DNA from 2 places in the Achromobacter sp. ESBL13 genome. Region 2 is predicted to be linked to the other one. Evidence: predicted binding sites of a transcription regulator. Region 2 holds the regulator's gene; the other holds the start of a gene.
What was found. Region 2 encodes FliA, which starts transcription of late flagellar genes. Its sites were predicted from a motif close to CTAAAGTTTNNNNNNNNNNNGCCGNTA; they were not measured.
Positions count from the first base shown of each region.

Region 1: V6F88_RS26170 (FlxA-like family protein) is a predicted target of FliA. The motif match lies at 1,928-1,954, and genes of this name have one in related genera.

Region 1 is NZ_JAZEVT010000008.1:173,718-183,182, reverse strand. It holds gene greA (transcription elongation factor GreA) at 1-212, opposite strand, end outside; gene V6F88_RS26175 (solute carrier family 23 protein) at 533-1,858, opposite strand; gene V6F88_RS26170 (FlxA-like family protein) at 2,000-2,446, shown strand; gene V6F88_RS26165 (ABC transporter substrate-binding protein) at 2,579-3,904, shown strand; gene V6F88_RS26160 (ABC transporter permease) at 4,003-5,715, shown strand; gene V6F88_RS26155 (ABC transporter ATP-binding protein) at 5,712-6,797, shown strand; gene V6F88_RS26150 (LysR family transcriptional regulator) at 6,808-7,716, shown strand; gene V6F88_RS26145 (histidine phosphatase family protein) at 7,742-8,386, shown strand; gene V6F88_RS26140 (SDR family oxidoreductase) at 8,424-9,188, opposite strand; gene carB (carbamoyl-phosphate synthase large subunit) at 9,326-9,465, opposite strand, start outside.
Region 2 is NZ_JAZEVT010000001.1:309,996-319,460, forward strand. It holds gene lpdA (dihydrolipoyl dehydrogenase) at 1-650, shown strand, start outside; gene V6F88_RS01430 (putative motility protein) at 910-1,101, opposite strand; gene V6F88_RS01435 (hypothetical protein) at 1,336-2,406, opposite strand; gene V6F88_RS01440 (flagellin N-terminal helical domain-containing protein) at 2,687-4,366, opposite strand; gene V6F88_RS01445 (methyltransferase regulatory domain-containing protein) at 4,623-6,227, opposite strand; gene V6F88_RS01450 (RNA polymerase sigma factor FliA) at 6,403-7,158, opposite strand; gene flhD (flagellar transcriptional regulator FlhD) at 7,590-7,913, shown strand; gene flhC (flagellar transcriptional regulator FlhC) at 7,946-8,527, shown strand; gene motA (flagellar motor stator protein MotA) at 8,658-9,465, shown strand, end outside.

The DNA of each region.
Region 1 (9,465 bases), on a different contig from region 2:
TTGGAAAGCGTGCCTTCAAGTTCGGCAATCCGGCCTTCGATAAAGCCTTGGCGCTCGCGAGCAGCGTCATATTCGGCGTTTTCCGACAGATCGCCCTGCGCTCGCGCTTCGGCGATGGCGTTGATAACGGCAGGACGTTCCACGGTTTTCAGCCGCTGGAGCTCTTCTTGCAAGCGCTCGGCCCCGCGCACGGTCAAAGGAATGGCAGACATGTCGTTTCCCAAACAAAAAGTAGAAAAACGCCCCGACGGAGCGTTCTCGGTGAAGGTCGTTACCCTGGCGCGCACCTGCTGTCGGTGCAAGATTTGACACGAAGCTAGCGGCGCGGACGACCAAAACAAAACCCCGGCTCGGGTCGGAACCGGGGCAATCAAAGTCATATTGTGGGCAAACTCCACCGGAATTGCAAGCGACCCCGGAAAACGTGCTTTTGCACGCATTTCGGGGCTGTAACCCGCCAAAAACGGCTATTTTGTCAAAAATCCCTCCAGGCGACGCGACCTGCCCGGAGATCGCGCCCGCCTGCAACTGCCTAGACAATCGGCCCCGGCTTACGACGGCGCAGCAGCGCATACAGGATGATCGCGCCGAACGTGGCGGTACCGATTCCGCCCAGCATGAAGTCGCCGATCTTGATGGTGAAGTCGCCGGCGCCCAGCACCAAGGTGACGGCGGCCACGATCAGATTGCGGTTGTCGCTGAAATCCACTTGGTTGACGACCCAGATCCGCGCGCCTGCGATCGCGATCAGGCCGAACACCACCACCGACATGCCGCCCAACACGGGCCCGGGAATGGTCTGGATCAGTGCGCCGAACTTGGGCGAAAACCCCAGCACGACGGCGATCAGCGCGGCCACGACGAAAACCAGCGTGGAATAGATGCGGGTGACCGCCATGACGCCGATGTTCTCGGCATAGGTCGTGACGCCCGTGCCGCCCACCGCGCCCGACACCATGGTTGCCACCCCGTCGCCCACGAAGGCGCGGCCCAGATAGCGGTCCAGGTCCTGGCCCGTCATGGCGCTGACCGCCTTCACGTGGCCCAGGTTTTCGGCGACCAGGATAATCGCGACCGGCACGATCAGCCCCATGGCCTCGGCTTTGAAGACCGGGGCTGCAAAATGCGGCAGGCCGATCCACGCGGCGGCGGCCACGCCCGAAAAGTCGATCGGCTTGCCCAGCCCCATGCCGTTGGCCAGCGCGGCGTACACCACGCACGCCAGGATCAGGCCAACCAGGATCAACAGGCGCTGCACCATGCCCTTGGTGTAGACGGCGATGCCGCCGACGCAAACAATGGTCACCAGCGCCATGAACGTGTCAAAACCCGACGCGCCCATGGCGCCCTTAGCCGCGATGGGCGCCAGGTTCAAGCCGATTACCGCCACCACCGCGCCCGTGACAACAGGCGGCATCAAGGCGTCGATCCAGTTGGCGCCGCTGCCCGAGCGTGCATTGACGATCCACACGACCACCCCGATCAGCGTATACGCCAGGCCACACGCGATGATCGCGCCCAGCGCGACGCCGATGTTGGCGTTGGCGCCCCCGCCCGCATAGCCGGTGACCGCGATTACGCCCCCGATGAAAGCGAAGCTGGACCCCAGATAGCTGGGCACCCGGCCGCCGACGAACAGGAAGAAGATCAGCGTGCCGATGCCGGACATCAGGATCGCGACGTTGGGATCAAAGCCCATCAGCAACGGCGCCAGCACCGTCGAGCCGAACATGGCCACAACGTGCTGCGCGCCCATGGCGACGTTTTTGGGCCAGGACAGCCGTTCATCGGGCGCAATGATGACGCCGGGTTCGGCGTCGTCCGCCAGGCGCCAACGCGGGAAATAGGAATTGGACATGGATATCCCAAATAAGGTGTCGGGGTAAGCGGGCGCCAGTGTAAAGGGGGCCGCGAAAAGGCGGCAATGTTTAAGTTGGACCCCAACATGCCGTTCATCAGATGAACGCCCCGCAATCCCCACCAAGTACCTGGAGACATCATGGCTATCAATTCCATCGGCGGCACATCCCGGACCGGCAGTATGGCCGACCTGTGGGCCCAGAAGATTCAAGCCAACAAGGAAGCGACGGATCCCGCAGGCGGGGAGGCGACAACGGTCAGCCCCGACGGCACGATCCGCGTCAACAAGGCTGGGGCGCTGCGTGTAGGGGGCACCAAGGCCTCGGAAGACGCCGGTAACGATGACGAATTCACGCGTCAGATCAAAGAACTGCAAAAGCAGCTCAAGCGCATCATGGATCAGATCGCCAAGGTGCAGGCCAGCGGCATGTCGGACGAGATGAAGGCACAGCAGCTTCAAGCGCTGAACGGCCAGGCCATGCAGATCCAAGGGCAGATCCAGAAGGTGCTGGTCCTGCAGGCCAAGGCGGCCATGGCCAGAGCCGAAGCGGGCTCAGCGGGCGCCGCCGTGTCCACCACGGCTTAACCGCAGCGCGTCACCAGCGGGGGCGCCACCATCACGGCCCCGCGCTGATGAGCCGCATCAAAATTTCTGATTGGACGCGTTGCAGACCAGACATTACTGTCTCCAGACAAATTAAAACTACGGAGACAAACCATGCATGCAATGCGCACCGCCCTTGCAGGCGCCCTGCTGGCCGTCTGCTCGGCACCCGCCCTGGCCGGCACCGTCACGGTGATCACGTCGTTCCCGAAGGACCTGACGCAGGCTTACAAGAGCGCGTTTGAAAAGGCCAACCCCGGCATCACGCTGGAAATCCTGAATAAGAACACCGTGTCGGGCATTGCCTATGTGCGTGAAACGCCCGCCGGCCAACGCCCCGAAGTGTTCTGGGCCAGCGCGCCCGACGCCTTCGAAGTGCTGGGCCGCGACAAGCTGCTGGCCAAGTCGTCCGACGTGGCAAACAAAGACGTGCCGGACAAGATCGGCAACTACCCTATCAACGATCCGTCCGGCATGTACCTGGGCCAGGCCCTGGCCGGCTACGGCATTGTCTACAACACGCGTTATATCGCGGCGCACAAGATTCCCGCGCCGGTGGAATGGAAGGATCTGCTGTCGCCCAAGTGGTTTGGCCACGTGGGCATCACGTCGCCGTCGCGCTCGGGCACCATGCATTTGACCGTGGAGACCATTCTGCAAGGCGAAGGCTGGGATGACGGCTGGAACACCTTGCTGCGCATGTCCGGCAACAGCAGCGCGGTGACAGAACGGTCATTCGGCGTGCCAGACGGCGTGAACAACGGCCAGTTCGGCGCCGGCCCGGTCATCGACTTCTTTGGCCTGTCCAGCAAGTATTCCAAGTTCCCCGTGGAATTCGTCTATCCGTCCGAGACCGCGATTGTGCCCGCGAACATCGCCTTGATCGAGGGCGCGAAGAACACCGAGGAAGGCAAGAAATTCATCGCCTTCACGTTAAGCCAGGCCGGCCAGGAGCTGCTGTTGGAACCGAAGATTTCGCGTCTTCCGGTGCTGCCTTACTCCGCGCTTGCCGGCAAGATCCCACCCGGCTATCCGGACCCGGCCGACATCGCCAAGCGCAGCAAGGTGCAATTCAACGCCGACCTGTCCCAGACGCGTTATTACGTCGTGCAATCGCTGTATGACCAAACCGTCACTTTCCGCCTGAAGGAATTGCAGGCGGCCACCAAGGCCATCTACGACGCCGAAGCCAAACTGGGCGACAAGGCCAAGACCGGCAAGGCGGCCGAGCTGCTGGCACAAGCGCGCAAGCTTGCCTGGGCGCCGCTGGTCGATGGCAAGAAGGCCGCCGACCCAGCCTTCCTGGCCATCTTCGCGGGCAACAAGAAAGACGCCACGGTCAACCAGCAGATCACCCAGCTGGAAGGCGAGTGGAACGGCAAGTCCAAGGCCAACTACGAAGAAGCCGTGAAGCTGGCCAGGCAGGCGGGCGCGCTGTAAGCCGCCTCTAGCGAACAGCAACTGGCGAACCGCCTTAGCGAACCGCACCGGGCACGCGTCCGGTGCGCCGTCCCCTGGCAACGATTTCGGGAATCTCGATGAATTCTTCGGGCCACTCACGCCTGCCCGCCGGCCCCGTTTTGACGGCGCTGCTGGTATTCGGCTTTCTGCTGCTTTTTCTTGCCGTGCCCGTGGGCACGGTCTTCTACAGCGCCTTCGTGAACGCCGACGGCAGTTTCACGATGGGCCACTTTGGTGCCTTCTTCAATCAGCCCCTGATGCAGGAAGCGTTCTTCAACAGCCTGTACGTGGCGGGCTGGTCGGCGCTGCTGGCCTCCCTGATCGCGGTGCCGCTGGCGTACTTCACGGTGCGCTTTGATTTTCGCGGTGCGCTGATCATCCAGACGCTGGGCGTGCTGCCGCTCATCATGCCGCCGTTTGTGGGCGCCGTGGCGATGCAGCTGATCTTCGGACGGTCGGGCAGCGTCAACCTGCTGCTGAACGATTGGTTCGGGTTCACGATCCCGTTCATGGAAGGCTTGAACGGCGTCATCTTCGTTGAAGCGCTGCACTACTTTCCGTTCATCCTGATGAACCTGGTGGTGGCGTTGCGCAACATCGACGGCGCCATGGAAGAAGCCGCGTTCAACCTGGGCTCGCGCGGGTTTCGCCTGTTCCGCCGCGTGATTTTCCCGCTGGCCCTGCCCGGTTACGTGGCCGGCGCGTCGCTGGTGTTCGTCAAGGTGTTCGACGACCTGGGCACGCCGCTGGTGCTGGGCACGACGAACATGCTGGCGCCACAAGCCTACCTGCGCATCACGCAGGTGGGGCTGGAAGATCCGCTGGGCTATGTGATCAGCGTCATCATGATCGCGTTTTCGATCCTGGCGTTGTGGTTGTCGGCGCGCGTGCTCAAGGGGCGCGATTATTCCACCCTGCAAAAGGGCGGCAACTCCATTCAGAAGCGCAAGCTGGGGCCGATGGAAAGCGTGTTGGCCTATGGCTGGATCATCCTGGTGTTGCTGCTGGTGCTGTCGCCGCACATGGGCGTGCTGCTGCTGTCGCTGGCCAGCGTCTGGAGCTTCGCCCCGCTGCCGGATGGCTACACGCTGGCGCATTACTCGGCAGTGTTCTCGGAATCGCAGGGCATGATCGCCAACACCCTGCTCTATTGCGGGCTGGCAGCCGGCGTGGACGTGATTCTTGGTACCGCCATCGCCTACCTGATGCTGCGCACGCGGCTGCCGGCCCGCCAGTGGCTGGACTTCATGGCCTCGGCCGCGCTGGCGATACCGGGCATCGTGCTGGCGATCGGCTTTCTGCGCACGTTTCGCGGCATCGAACTGCCGGGCACCGGCACGCTGCTGACCTCGTCGTGGATCATCATCATGATCGCGTATTCGGTCCGGCGCCTGCCCTATGCGTTGCGTTCTTGCGTGGCCTCGTTGCAGCAGATCAACGTGTCGCTGGAAGAAGCCGCGCAATCGCTGGGCGCCACCCGCATGAGCACGATCCGTCGCGTTGTCGTGCCCCTGATGGCGGGCGGCATGCTGGCCGGCTTCGTGACCAGCTTCGTGACGGCGGCGGTGGAATTGTCGGCCACCATCATGTTGGTCACCAAGGACAGCCAGGCGCCCATGAGCTACGGCATCTATCTGTATATGCAAAGCGCGGCGGGCCGGGGGCCCGGCGCCGCGCTGGGCGTGCTGGCGGTGGCCGCGGTGGCCATCGGCACGTATGTATCGCACCTGCTGGTTGAGCGCGCCCAGTCGCGCCAGCGTCCGGCACGCACTGAAGGGGAATCCGCATGAAGAAGGTCAGCGTAGAGTGCCGCAACATCCGCCTGTCCTATGGCAAGACGGAAGTGCTGAAAGACGTAAATATCCACATCGAACCGGGCGAGTTCTTTGCGCTGCTGGGCCCGTCCGGCTCCGGCAAGTCGACCCTGCTGCGCTTGATCGCGGGCTTTAATCGCCATAGCGCCGGCCAGCTGCTGGTGGACGGCAAAGACATCACCGGCACCCCGCCCTGGGATCGCAACATCGGCATGGTGTTCCAGAACTATGCGTTGTGGCCGCACATGACGGTGTGGGACAACGTGGCCTTCGGGCTGGTCGAACGCAAGTTGCCGCGCGCCGAGATTCGCGCCAAGGTCGAAGCCGCGCTGGAACTGGTGGGCCTGTCGCAGTATGGCAAGCGCCGGCCCAACCAGCTGTCGGGCGGCCAGCAGCAGCGCGTGGCGCTGGCGCGCACCATCGTCATCGAACCCCAGGTGCTGCTGCTGGACGAGCCGCTGTCCAATCTGGACAAGAAGCTGCGCGTGCAGATGCGCCAAGACCTGCTGAGCCTGCAACGGCGCCTGGGCATCACCACCATCTTCGTCACGCACGACCAGGAAGAAGCCATGACGACGGCCGACCGCATGGCGGTGCTGGATCACGGCGTGGTGCAGCAGATCGGCGCGCCCAGCACGCTGTTCGACTATCCGACGAACCGCTTCGTGGCCAACTTCGTCGGCACGATGAACGTGCTGGAAGGCGATGTGCGCGAACGCACCAGCGGCAGCGTGGTGCTGGCCGTGCCCGGCGTGGGCGACCTGCACCTGCCCCTGACGGCGGAAGCCCCCGCCGCCAGCCGGCTGGCCGCCAGCTTCCGGCCCCACACCGTACAGATCGAAATGGCGGACGGCCTGGGCGACGCGCGCTATGTGTGGCTGCCCGGCATTGTGGAAAGCAGCGAATTCCTGGGCGAATTCACGCGCTATCAGGTGCTGATCGGCGAACAACGCCTGACGGCGGATCAGTCGCACCTGGCCGGGCTGTCGCCGTTTCCCATCGGCGCGCCGGTATCCATCGGACTGGAACCCACGCAGGTGCGGCTGTTGGCGGCCTAAACTGGCGGCCATGGAAATCTATCAGATCCGCGCCTTCGTCACGGTTGCCCGCCTGGGCAACCTGACGAAGGCGGCCGAAGCGCTGTCCCTGACCCAGCCCGCCGTTACCGCGCAGATCAAGGCGCTGGAACAGAGCCTGGGCGTGGCGCTGTTCGACCGCAGTGGCGGCCGGCTGGCGCTGGCCAAGGCGGGCGAAGTGCTGCTGCCCACCGCGGAGTCGCTGCTGGTGCTGGGCGCGCAATTCAAGTCCGAGGCCCGGCAGTTGCAAGGCAGCCTGCATGGGGTGGTCGAGCTTGGCGTGCCCAGCGAAAAACCGGATTTCCTGCGCCTGGGCGAGCTGGCCTCGGCGGTCACGCAGCGCCTGCCGCTGGTGGAACTGAAGACGCAGACACTGCCCACCGCCACCTTGGCCGAACAGGTCAGCACCGGGCGGCTGCCGGCAGCGCTGACCATCGCGGCCAATCCCCCGCGTGGCGTGTTGTGGCTGCCGCTGCGCAGCGTGCGCTATCGCATCGCGCTGCCCCACGAACATGCCGCGGTGCTTAAGCGTGGCGGTTGGCGCGAAGTGGCGCAGTTGCCCTGGCTGGACGGCCCGTCGGGCAGCCACACCCATCTGCTGCTGCGCGACATGTTTGAACGCCACGGCCTGTCGCCCCGCGTCGTCATGCAGAACGATGACCAGGCCAACCTGGAAGCGCTGGTGCGCGCCGGCGCGGGCTGCGCGTTGTTGCGCGAAGAAACCGCCTTGGCAGGCGCCGCCTCAAACGATTTCATGGTGTGGGGCCAGGCACGTGCCGACGCCATGCTAGGCTTCATCCTGCCCTATGAACGCGCCAGCGAACCCGCGCTGGTGGCGTTAAGCTCCATCATCCAAACCATCTGGAAGCCGCGCGCGGCCCTTGCGCCGGCCCAGCTTTAAGCCTTAGTTGCGCATCACAAACGTAATGACTGAAATCTGGTTCATCCGCCATGGCGAAACCGACTGGAACCGCCAGCGCCGCCTGCAAGGCTGGAAAGACATTCCCCTGAACGAATTCGGCGTCAATCAGGCCAGCCTGCTTGCCGCCCGCCTGCGCGAAGACGCACGCCACACGCCCATCCACGCCATCTACAGCAGCGACCTGCAACGCGCCCATGCCACGGCCTTGCCCGTAGGCGAACAGCTGGGCCTGCGCGTACGGGTCGAGCCCGGTATCCGTGAACGGGGCTTTGGCGTCCTGGAAGGGCTGGACCACGAACACATTGATGTACAGGCGCCCGAAGCCGCTGCCGCCTGGAAAAGCCGCGACCCGCTGCGTCCGCTGGACGGGGGCGAGTCGCTGGGGCAATTCCAATCCCGCGTGATCTCCACCGTGGACGACATTGCCAGCCGCCATGATGGCGAACGCATCCTGATGTTCACGCACGGTGGCGTGCTGGACATCATCTGGCGCCATGCGTCCGGTGTGGCACTGAATGGCGCGCGCGACGCCGCGTTGCTGAACGTCAGCATCAACCGCGTCGCGGTACAGGGTCGCAAGTGGGAAGTACTGGATTGGGGCGACGTCGGCCACGTGGCCGACGAGGTCGGCGACGACGTGGTGCCGTAAACCTGCCGTAATCGTCCCGTAACCGTCGCGAAATCAGCTACCCCGCTTTGCGAGGCTTGCGTGGCGCGTCACGCGCCAGCTTGTCATAGACGGCATTGGGCAACAGGCGCATCAGCTTGGCCACCACGCCCATCTGCCACGGAATCACCGTGTAAGACGTGCCACGCGTAATGGCTGCCTGCGCGCGTTGCGCAAAGGCGTCCGCCTCCATCAGGAAGGGCATCGAATACGGGTTCTTGGCCGTCATGGCGGTCTTGATGTAGCCGGGCGCAATGGTCACCACGCGGATGCCGTCGCCGGCCAGTTCCAGGCGCAGGCTTTCGCAATACGTCACCACCGCCGACTTGGAGGCGCTGTACGCGCCCGCCCCCGGCAGCCCACGCACCCCCGCCACGCTGGCGATCCCGACCAGCCGCCCGGACCCGGCGGCGCGCATGGCGCCCACGAACGGTTCAAAGGTGGCTACGGTGGCCAACAGATTGGTGTCCACGATGGCCTTGAACACGTCATAGTCTTCGCCGTGATCGGTCAGCGTGCCGGCGCTGATGCCCGCGCTGGCGATGACCACGTCGACGCGACCCTGGCAGAACGCAATGAAATCGGTCGCCGCTGCATGCAGCGCCGCGCGATCGCGCACATCCACCGCATAACAACGGTGCTCGCCCGGCAGGCTGTCGGCCAACTCGCGCAGCGCCTCTACACGGCGGCCAAGCAAGCCCAGCGTGGCGCCCGCGGCGGCGTATTGCTGCGCCAGCGCGCGGCCCAGGCCACTGCTGGCGCCGGTGATGAAGACTCGGTTCATGGGATCGTCGTAACCGCAAATGGAATGCAGGAATGGAAAAAGGGCGACCCTTTTTCAAGGGCCGCCCCGGCATCCTACCTCAAGGGCGCGCAGCGGGCTTCACCGCCGCGCGCCGTTGCGCATAGGTATCAACAGGCTTAGTTAGCAGACAACGACGCGTGCAGATCCTGCAACGGGTAGACCTGCAAGCCCAGGCCCTGGCGCAGATACTGCATGCCTTCGACCGCGGCGCGGGCGCCGGCGATGGTGGTGAAGAAGGTAACGCGGGCGGCCAGCG
Region 2 (9,465 bases):
CGCCCAAGGAACCGCAACGCTACGACCTGGTTCTGCAAGCCGTGGGCCGCAGCCCCAACGGCAAGAAGATCGGCGCCGACAAGGCCGGCATCGCCGTGACCGACCGCGGTTTCATCGATGTCGATCGCCAGATGCGCACCAACGTGCCGCACATCTACGCCATTGGCGACATCGTCGGCCAGCCGATGCTGGCGCACAAGGCCGTGCACGAAGGCCACGTGGCAGCGGAAGCCGCCGCCGGCCAGAAGTCGTTCTTTGACGCCCGCGTCATTCCGTCGGTGGCCTACACCGATCCGGAAGTGGCATGGGTGGGCCTGACCGAAGACGAAGCCAAGAAGCAAGGCATCAAAATCGAGAAGGGCGTGTTCCCGTGGGCGGCTTCCGGCCGCGCCATCGCCAACGGCCGCGACGAAGGCTTCACCAAGCTGATTTTCGACGCGGAAACGCATCGCATCCTGGGCGGCAGCATCGTGGGCACCCACGCTGGCGACCTGATCAGCGAACTGGCCCTGGCCGTGGAAATGGGCGCGGATGTCGTCGACATCGCCAAGACCATCCACCCGCACCCGACGCTGGGTGAATCGGTGGGCATGGCGGCGGAAGTGGCCGAGGGTGTGTGCACGGACTTGCCGCCGATGAAGAAGAAGTAAGTGTGTGGCGGGCAGCGTGTGGCGGCGGTTGTCGTCGCACACGCCGCCGCACACGCCGCCGCATACGTCGTCGCATACGTGGTCGCATACGATGACGCCGCAATGCAAAAAGCGCTGGCCTTGTAAAAGGACCAGCGCTTTTTTTGATGCCGCCGCGTGGCGGGCGGCGTCCGGGGGCAGGCGTGAATATCAGGGGCGGGATATCTGCCGAGACATATCAGGCTTGCGATATCAAGCGTGCGATATCAAGCGTGCGATATCAAGCGTGCGTATTGATGCGCGAACCCAGCGTGGCGTCAACGGCCATCGGGGCCACCGACTGCATCAGCGTCAGCGCGGTATCGGCTTGCGCGTTCAGCGCCTTCTTCAGCACGCGGGCCTGGATTTCCTGCGATAGGTTCACGTCTTGCAAAGCCAGTGCGGCGTTGACGGTGCTGCTGATGGAATCCATGGTCTTTGTGTCCTTGTGGAAGAGTGTTTGCGGAGGGCGATACGACTGGCTCGATAAGCTTGGGTCGATTAGCTTGGGTCGATTGGCTAGCCCACTTCAAACATGTCGCATTATTGCGCAGGTTTGCGCTTCTTGTGCAAAAGATTATGGGTGTTTTACGTGGCTGGAATGTGACAGGGGAGGTGCTGGCCGCTGCATGAGGCAAGACAGCATCGGCGCGGTACGGTGTTCGCCTTAAGGCTGCACCGGACATTCCTTCACCGCGCCCCAGCCCTGATTCGGTTCGCAGTATTGCTTGCGAGCCGCCCACGCGCATTCCGGACGTTCAAAAAACCCAAGCTCGGCGCAACGCGCCAGTTCCCGGTCCAGGGCCCCCACCCACGCCATCGGGTTCCGGGCAGGAATTTCGGTGATGCGCAGCGTTGATCGTGGACTGGTCGGGGCCGCGACTGCGGGAGCGCTCGCGGTTGTGGGCGACGCTGCGGTGGGCGCAGCGGCGGCAGGGGGAGGGGCAGCAGAGGCCCCCGCGGTATCAGAAGTTCCGTTAGCTGCCGGGACACCGGAAGTAGCGGAAGCAGAAGCAGTAGAAGCAGAAACGGAAGCAGTAGAAGCAGAAGCAGCGGCACTGGGATCAGCAGAAGCACCAGCGGCCGCAAAAGCACCCGCATCGGGCGCGGCATCAGGGCTGGTCGTGGAGGGCGCGCGGGCGCCTGTTGCCGGCGCTGATTGCGCTGGCGCAGCCGTCTGTGGCGCATCAACGGACACGCCCCCCTGCGGCTTCGTCGTCTCCCATTCGCTGGGCGCTTCTTCCGTGGGCAGTGCCGGCAGCGGCGTCAACGGCACACGTACCGGGCTGGCCGACCTGGCGCCCGTGATCCCGTTGTTAGGCGCATTCCACGACACCACCAGCAGCACCAAGGCGCCATAGATTGCCAACGTGTACAGCACGGTCAATGTAGCGGAACCGACACGCCGACCCGTCATCGGCTGGCCTTCGTCCCGCCCCAACAGGGCGCGCCAACCCACCAGCGCAGCGCCGGGCGCCGAGATCAACGCCCAGCCGATACGCCGCAGGCAACTGGGCTGAGGCTGCGGCATCGCGGCGTGCACCTGGGCCGCCAGCAATTCCCGCAACGCGCGGTTCTCTTCCCGCAAACGCCGCGTCTGCGCATCGACCGGCGCCGTGGCATCAGGATCCGTAGTGCTGTCATGCTGCGTAGCGTAGGGATCGGGAGGCGTGGCGGTCATGGGGCTGAAAAATATAGATACAAAGGTGGTGCGGTGGCAAATTATGAGGGTGCGCAACGCGTTTCAAAAAAGCGAGCAGGCGGCAAAAAGCGGCCTTCTATATTTGGTTGATCGCTGGCCAGGGACCGCGACGCATATTCCGATCACGGGCACTGCAAGCTGGGCAATGACAACGCACGTGGGGCGTCTGGGCCTATCGAGGATCTTGCCGACTACGGTGCCAAAAGCAAAAAGCAGAAAAGCCGGCTTGCGCCGGCTTTTCTGCGATCTAGTGCCAGGGTGGATCGGTTTCAACCTTGCGGTATCACCGATCCTGCCGTCAGGCGTTGCTGGTTGATTAACGCAGCAGCGACAGAACGGTTTGCGGCACTTGGTTGGCTTGCGCCAGAACCGAGGTACCTGCTTGTTGCAGGATCTGAGCCTTGGACATGTTCGACACTTCCGTGGCGTAGTCGGCGTCTTGAATACGCGAACGAGCGTTGGACAGGTTGTTGACCACGTTGTTCAGGTTCGAGATCGTCGATTCCAGACGGTTCTGCACGGCACCCAGTTCACCGGTCAGCTTGTCCAGCTTCGTGAAGGCAGCGTCCAGCGTCTTCAGCGGATCGGTGGTCTTGTCGCCAGCCGACGTCGTCGAGGTCGTCAGCTTGCCGTCCGAACCCACCAGGACCTTGGCACCAGCAGCCGAGGCGTATTCCTTGGCGGTGGCGCTGTTGTCGCCAACCACGGTCACTTCGCCGGTGTCGGCGTTGATCTTGTACGACGTGTCGTACGTTTGGACCTTGGTCAGTTCGCCCTTGTTGTCGGTCCACGTGTTGTCGGAGTCGGTCGTGGCGGTAGCGAAGGTCACCGAAGCGGACGTGATGCCCGAGCCCATGGTCACGGTCGACGCGGCGGTCGAGGAGCCCAGGGCGCTGAGGACGTCAGCGGTCGAAGCGACGGCGGTGTACGACAGCTCGCCAGTGTTGCTGTTGCTGTACTTCGTGCCACCGATGGTGACCGAGCTGTTGGCTTCCGTGCCGACCGAGGTCAGGACGTCGTCCAGCGTGGCTTGGGTCAGAGCACCGCTCTTGTCGTTGGTGGTCAGTTCGCCATCAGCGTTCAAGAAGGCAGCGTTGCCGCCGATGGTGATCTTGCCTGCGGCGTCAACGTCGAACGTGGCGGTCTTGCCCGTCGTGATTTCGTAGCTGCCCGACACCGTGCCGCTGGTCGGCTTGATCTTGTTGGCCAAGGCGGTGACGTCAGCGGCAACGGTCGTGTCAACCGTCTTCGTGAACGTGAAGTTGCCCTTGGCAGCGTCGTACGTGTAGGTGGCACCGCCGCCCACTGCGACCGTGTTGCCATCGCTCAGCTTGCCCAGCACGGATTCGGCCGAAGCAGCTTGGAACGTCGTGGTGACCTTGTAGGAACCGTCGCCTTGCAGGGCGCCGCCTTGGGCGATCACGTCGGTAACGGTAGCCGAACGGTTCTGGGTCACGCCCTTGCCGTTCACGTTGAAGCCGTCCAGACCCAGCGTCTTGACGCTGATTTCCGACAGGTTCAGGGTGATCGTTTCGCCGTCGTTGGCGCCAACTTGCAGCGTCAGGGGCTTGGCCGAATCCGACAGAACCTTCACGCCGTTGAAGTCGGTTTGTTGCGAGATGCGGTCGATGTCCGACAGACGTTGGTTGATTTCGTCTTGCATCGAGTTCAGCTGTTCTTGCGAGTAGCTGCTGTTACCGGCTTGCACGGCCAGTTCGCGAACACGTTGCAGGTGGGTGTTGATTTCGGAGGCAGCGCCTTCCGTCGTCTGAGCCAGCGAGATACCGTCGTTGGCGTTACGAGCGGCTTGGGTCAGGCCCTTGACGTTCGCGGTGAAGCGGTTGGCAATGGCCATACCGGCGGCGTCGTCCTTGGCGCTGTTGATGCGCAGGCCCGACGACAGGCGTTCGATGGCGGTACCGAGGGAAGATTGCGACTTGTTCAGGTTGTTCTGAGCAACGAGCGACAAGTAGTTGGTGTTGATAACTGCAGCCATGTTTAGGCTCCCAAGAGAGAAAGGCTTCTTCAAACCGGGCAGCTAGGCCGCCCAAACGTAACGAGAAGGTATCGACGATGTTGCTGAAACTCTTCCGTTGCCAGGATAACGACAGGGCCCAAACATTCTTTAGGGCATTTTTTCGATATCCGTAAATTTTTGCTCTTGGGAAACTCGGTTACTCGCTAAACAGGGGGAGTGACGGGCCAATGATTAAGGGCCAACCGTGGCCACGTCACTTGTAACAAGGCAGGCTTTAAATCAACAGGCCATTCGCGCGCAGCTTGCTCATGGCCTCGGCCACCAGCGTTTGGGCGATGGAGTCCAGATTGCGCACGCGCTTGAGCGACTTGCCGGAAGGATGTGCAACGTCTCCGCTGGCCAATGCATCACGCAGCTTGGTGCGCAGGTCCGCCACCGAGGTCTGGCCGTCGATGTGGCGAACCACGAACTTGCCGATGTCATCCGACGGAAACAGCACGTGCTGATGCCACAGGTTATAGGTGCCCAAGGGCAGGGCGTCTTGCTCGGCCAGCTGGCTCAAGGCTGCAAGCCCGGGAATCCACTGCGGTTTCGCGGCATCCGCAACATAGCCCAGCGGTTCATGGCGGTATTCCAGCGCGTTTGCATTAAGGAATACGACCAGGTGGGTCAGGACCGCAATCGTCAACTCATCCGGCGTGGTCGACTTCTTGGCTTTCGCGCGGGCCGCGTCCAGCAGTTCCGCAAAGCTAAGTGCGTGCGGCCAGGCCTGGCGCAGCGCTTCCGCGACCGCGACAAAGGTGGGATCGCTGCTGGCGATGCCTCGGCCGCGCGCGGTCCGATAGTGACGTTCTTTGGACGGAGCCCCGGCCGGAGCGGCGGACGATGTCAGACGCGCGCCAAAGTGCATTTTTTCAAACACGTTGACTTCGGGCGTTTCCAGGATCTGCTGCGCGCGCTCCTCATGAATCAGCAGGCTCTTGCGGAACTGGCGGCCTACGGCGAAGTCCAGATACTGCTCGCGCATTTCCCTTGAGGCGTCGGCTGCCAACGCGTTATGCATGACGGCAACGTTGTCGCCGAAATTGCTGGCCATGCACGATTGCGGCTCGGCGTCAGTCAGATAAGCCAGGCCCGCTTGTTGTGCGGCCGCTGCAAATTCCAGGAAGTAGCAGGGCGAATTCACTGCCTCAAGATACTCGTGCACCAGGTAATAGTCTGAGTGCCTGCGCAATTGGCGCGACGCATGTTGTAGCGCCGAGCGCAACGGGTTGGTGTTCGACAGCCCGTTTTCCAACATGCTTAGCATGTCCTTCGCGCGCACCAGGCGATCCTGCGGCGTTTCGGCACCAAAGCTGTTCAGGATCATCGCGTCGCGCACGACGTCGGACGCTTTCCAGCCGGGGTAGGTGTTGTAGCTGACGTAGGCGATGCCATCGGGAGCCAGGTTTTCACGGCATACGCGCAGGATGGCTTCGCGCACAACGGGCGGTACCCAGCTGAATACGCCGTGCACGATGATGTAGTCGAACTGACCGAAATCCTTGTTGATGTCGGTAATGCTCATGGCGCGCAGGTCGATGTTCTTCAACCCCATGGCCTTGATAACCGCCTGGCCCGACTCGATCTGTTGCGCCGACAGGTCGACGCCCGTGGCGTGCGCACTCGGATGCGCCGCGGCAAACGGCAGGAGGTTGCCGCCTGCTGCACACCCCAACTCCAGGACGCGCGCGTTCTCTACCGCCGGCGCATTCAGGCCGTACAACGCCGCCACGGCACGCAGGTGGCCGGGCGCCGTAAGCGGAAAAGCATAGGATTCGTAAGGCGTTTCGTCATAGGCGTCGGAAAGCGCCTGCACGAGGTCATCGGAGTGATTCATAACGGGTTCCAGGGCGAAAAGAGGCTGTGCCGGCGGATGGCCTGGCCTGCGGGTAACAAGGTGAATGATGGCGATAGCCTAGCAGCGCGCCGCTACCGCAAATGCGCCGAATAGCGCCAGAATTGCAGGGGTTTCCGCAGCGCAGGGGCGAGTGCCGACTGCGTTACGGAGCCCATCAAATAATCTGCGCGATCTGCCCTTCCAGCGGCAGTTCCTGCCAGGCCAGATCTTTCAACTTCGCCCGTATCCGCGCCGTCGCCTGCGACCTCAGCTGACACACCCGTGCCTCGGTCACATTCATGATGGCGCCGATCTCTTTCAGATTCAGCCCCTGCTCGTAACACAGCGACAGCAACAACTTCTCCCGATCAGGCAAGGCATCAATCGCCTGCACCAGCGCCTGACGGAAATCACCGGCCAGTAGCGCATCCAGCGGATTCCCACCGGCCGAGCCGTGGTTCAGCGTGGCGGTCCAGTCGGACTGGCCGGAGGCGGAGTCGGGTTCGGTGGTGAAGTCTTCGTAATGCACGATCTGCACGCCTTGGGCGTCGTGCAGCAGCGATTGGTATTCGCCGATCGGCATTTCAAGCTGGGCGGCGATCTCGGCTTCGGAAGGCGCGCGCATCAGGCGCTGCTCGAGCTGCTGGATAGCTTGCTCGATCTTGCGCGCCTTGGTGCGGACGCTGCGGGGCAGCCAGTCCTGGCCGCGAAGCTCGTCCAGCATCGCGCCACGAATACGGGTCGTGGCGTAGGTCTCGAATTGGGCGTCTGCCGTTTCCTGATAGCGCCTTACGGCGTCAAGCAGGCCGATCATGCCGGCCTGTATCAGGTCGTCGAGCTCCACACTAGCGGGTAGCCGTGCGAGCAATTGCAGGGCCAGCTTCCGCACTAGCGGGGCATATTCGACCAAGCTGTCATCTGCGTGGGGCATTGCGGGAATGTCAGGCGGTGTCCATCGTGACGCATCGTCAGACGTTGTCAATTTGCGACATTGTCGACAAACGCGCGGCTGCGCTAAAGCGACCAGGATTTAGTGATCGGCAAGGTGACATTGTCGGCACTGCACAACATTTCATTCCCGGAAGTACGCAACGTTTTGAATGCTTATTTGCCAAATTGACGTAAATTCGTCACGAGTTTCTATGTCAATGTGTATCGAAACTCACAGGTTGCGCAATATCAACAAAGATTTGTCATATAAGTCATAGAAAATGACATCACCTGTGGTAAATTTTACTTAAATTGCGAACAAATGATACATTTCGCATTAAAACAGGATGCAGCAGCAACCAGGTGTCACTAAGACACCGGTGCTTTTGGTTATCGAGCCCCCGTGGGTGGGATTGGGATAGGGAGTAGGGCGTGCAACAAGTCGAAAATTCTTTGCTGGCAGACATTCGCGAAGTGAATCTGTCATACCTGTTACTTGCGCAACGTATGTTGCGTGATGACTATGCAGCATCCATGTTTCGTTTGGGATTCAGTAACGAAGTCGCTGACATCCTGATGCGCCTGTCGCCGGCGCAGCTGGTCAAGCTGGCCAGCTCCAGTTCGCTGCTGTGCCGTTTCCGCTTTGATGACTACAGCCTGCTGTCGGCCCTGACCCATGATGTTCTGGGCGGCGCGCTGCAACAAGCTCACGCAACAATCTTGCTGGCCAAGCAACCTGTAGAAGAACTGGCCTGACGGCCGCTCCAACACCCACTCGGACTCGTGTAATGGCCTCCAAAAGCGTATCTCAGGAAGCGGACGACATCCTGCTTGCCAGCTCCATGATTACCCTGGGAGCGCGGCTTCAGGTCCTGGAGGCTGAAACCAGCCTCAGCCACGACCGCCTGGCACGCTTGTACCGCGAAATTCGCGGCTGCTCGCCACCCAAGGGCATGCTGCCGTTCTCGGTGGACTGGTTCATGACCTGGCTGCCGAATATTCACTCGTCGCTGTTCTACAACGTTTATTCGTTCCTGAACGCGCGCACCAGCAGCAAAGGCATCCGCGCCATCATCGACGCCTATCGCCTTTACCTGGAAAACGCCGGCCTGGACACGGCCGAAAGCTCGGAACCGGTGTTGAGCTTCACCCGTGCCTGGATGCTTGTGCGTTTCTTCGACAGCGGCATGCTCCAGCTGTCCGCCTGCCGCCAATGCGGTGGCCATTTCATCGCCCATGCCCACGATCCGCACTCGGATTTCGTGTGCGCGATCTGCCGTCCGCCTCCTCGCGCCGGCAAGACGCGCGCGGCCGCCAAAGCACGTGCCGGCACCCGTCCGGTGCCCGCGCTCGGCGCTGTCCGTCCGTGACCCGGACGCGCCAGGCGCGCGTCCAAATACATCAAAAGCCCTGGAAAACTCCCCGTAACCCGCCTTTTTGGGTCGGGGGGAACAGGGGATCATTGACGCCAGTTTTAGACTTCGTTGGCAGGGGCCTGATGTGTTGATTGTTATCGGTTTTCTCGTGGTGATCGTGTCGGTCGTCGGCAGCTTCATAGCGCTGGGCGGCCACTTGGGCGCGCTTTACCAGCCCTTCGAGCTGACACTGATCTTTGGTGCGGCCTTTGGGGCTTTCCTTGCCGGCAACAGCAAAAAATCGCTGATGCTGGTCAAGAAGGCGCTGCCTGACGCGCTTAAAAGCTCGCGCTACAGCAAGGACGTGTACATGGAGCTGATGGCTCTGCTGTACGTGTTGTTGAATAAAGCGCGCCGTGAAGGCCTGATGGCCATCGAATCGCATATTGAGGACCCGGCTTCCAGCCCGATCTTCAGCGAATATCCGCGCATTGCCAAAGACGCGAAGCTCATGGAGTTCATTACGGACTACCTGCGCATCATGATCAGCGGCAACATGAGCTCGTTTGAAATCGAAACGCTCATGGACGAGGAAATCGAGACCTATCGCCATGAACGCGAAGTGCCCGCGCACGCGCTGCAACAGATGGCTGACGGCCTGCCGGCCTTCGGTATCGTGGCCGCGGTGCTGGGCGTGATCAAGGCGCTGGCGGCAGTGGACCAGCCGCCCGCCATCCTGGGCGACCTGATTTCCAAGGCCATGGTCGGCACGTTCCTGGGCATCTTGCTGGCGTACGGTTTCGTGGGGCCGCTGGCCTCGCGGGTCGAGCGCCGCAATGACGAGGCCATGAAAGTGCTGGAATGCATCAAGACCACGCTGCTGGCCAGCATGAACGGCTACCCGCCGCAACTGGCGGTGGAATTTGGCCGCAAGGTGCTGTTCTCGTCCGTGC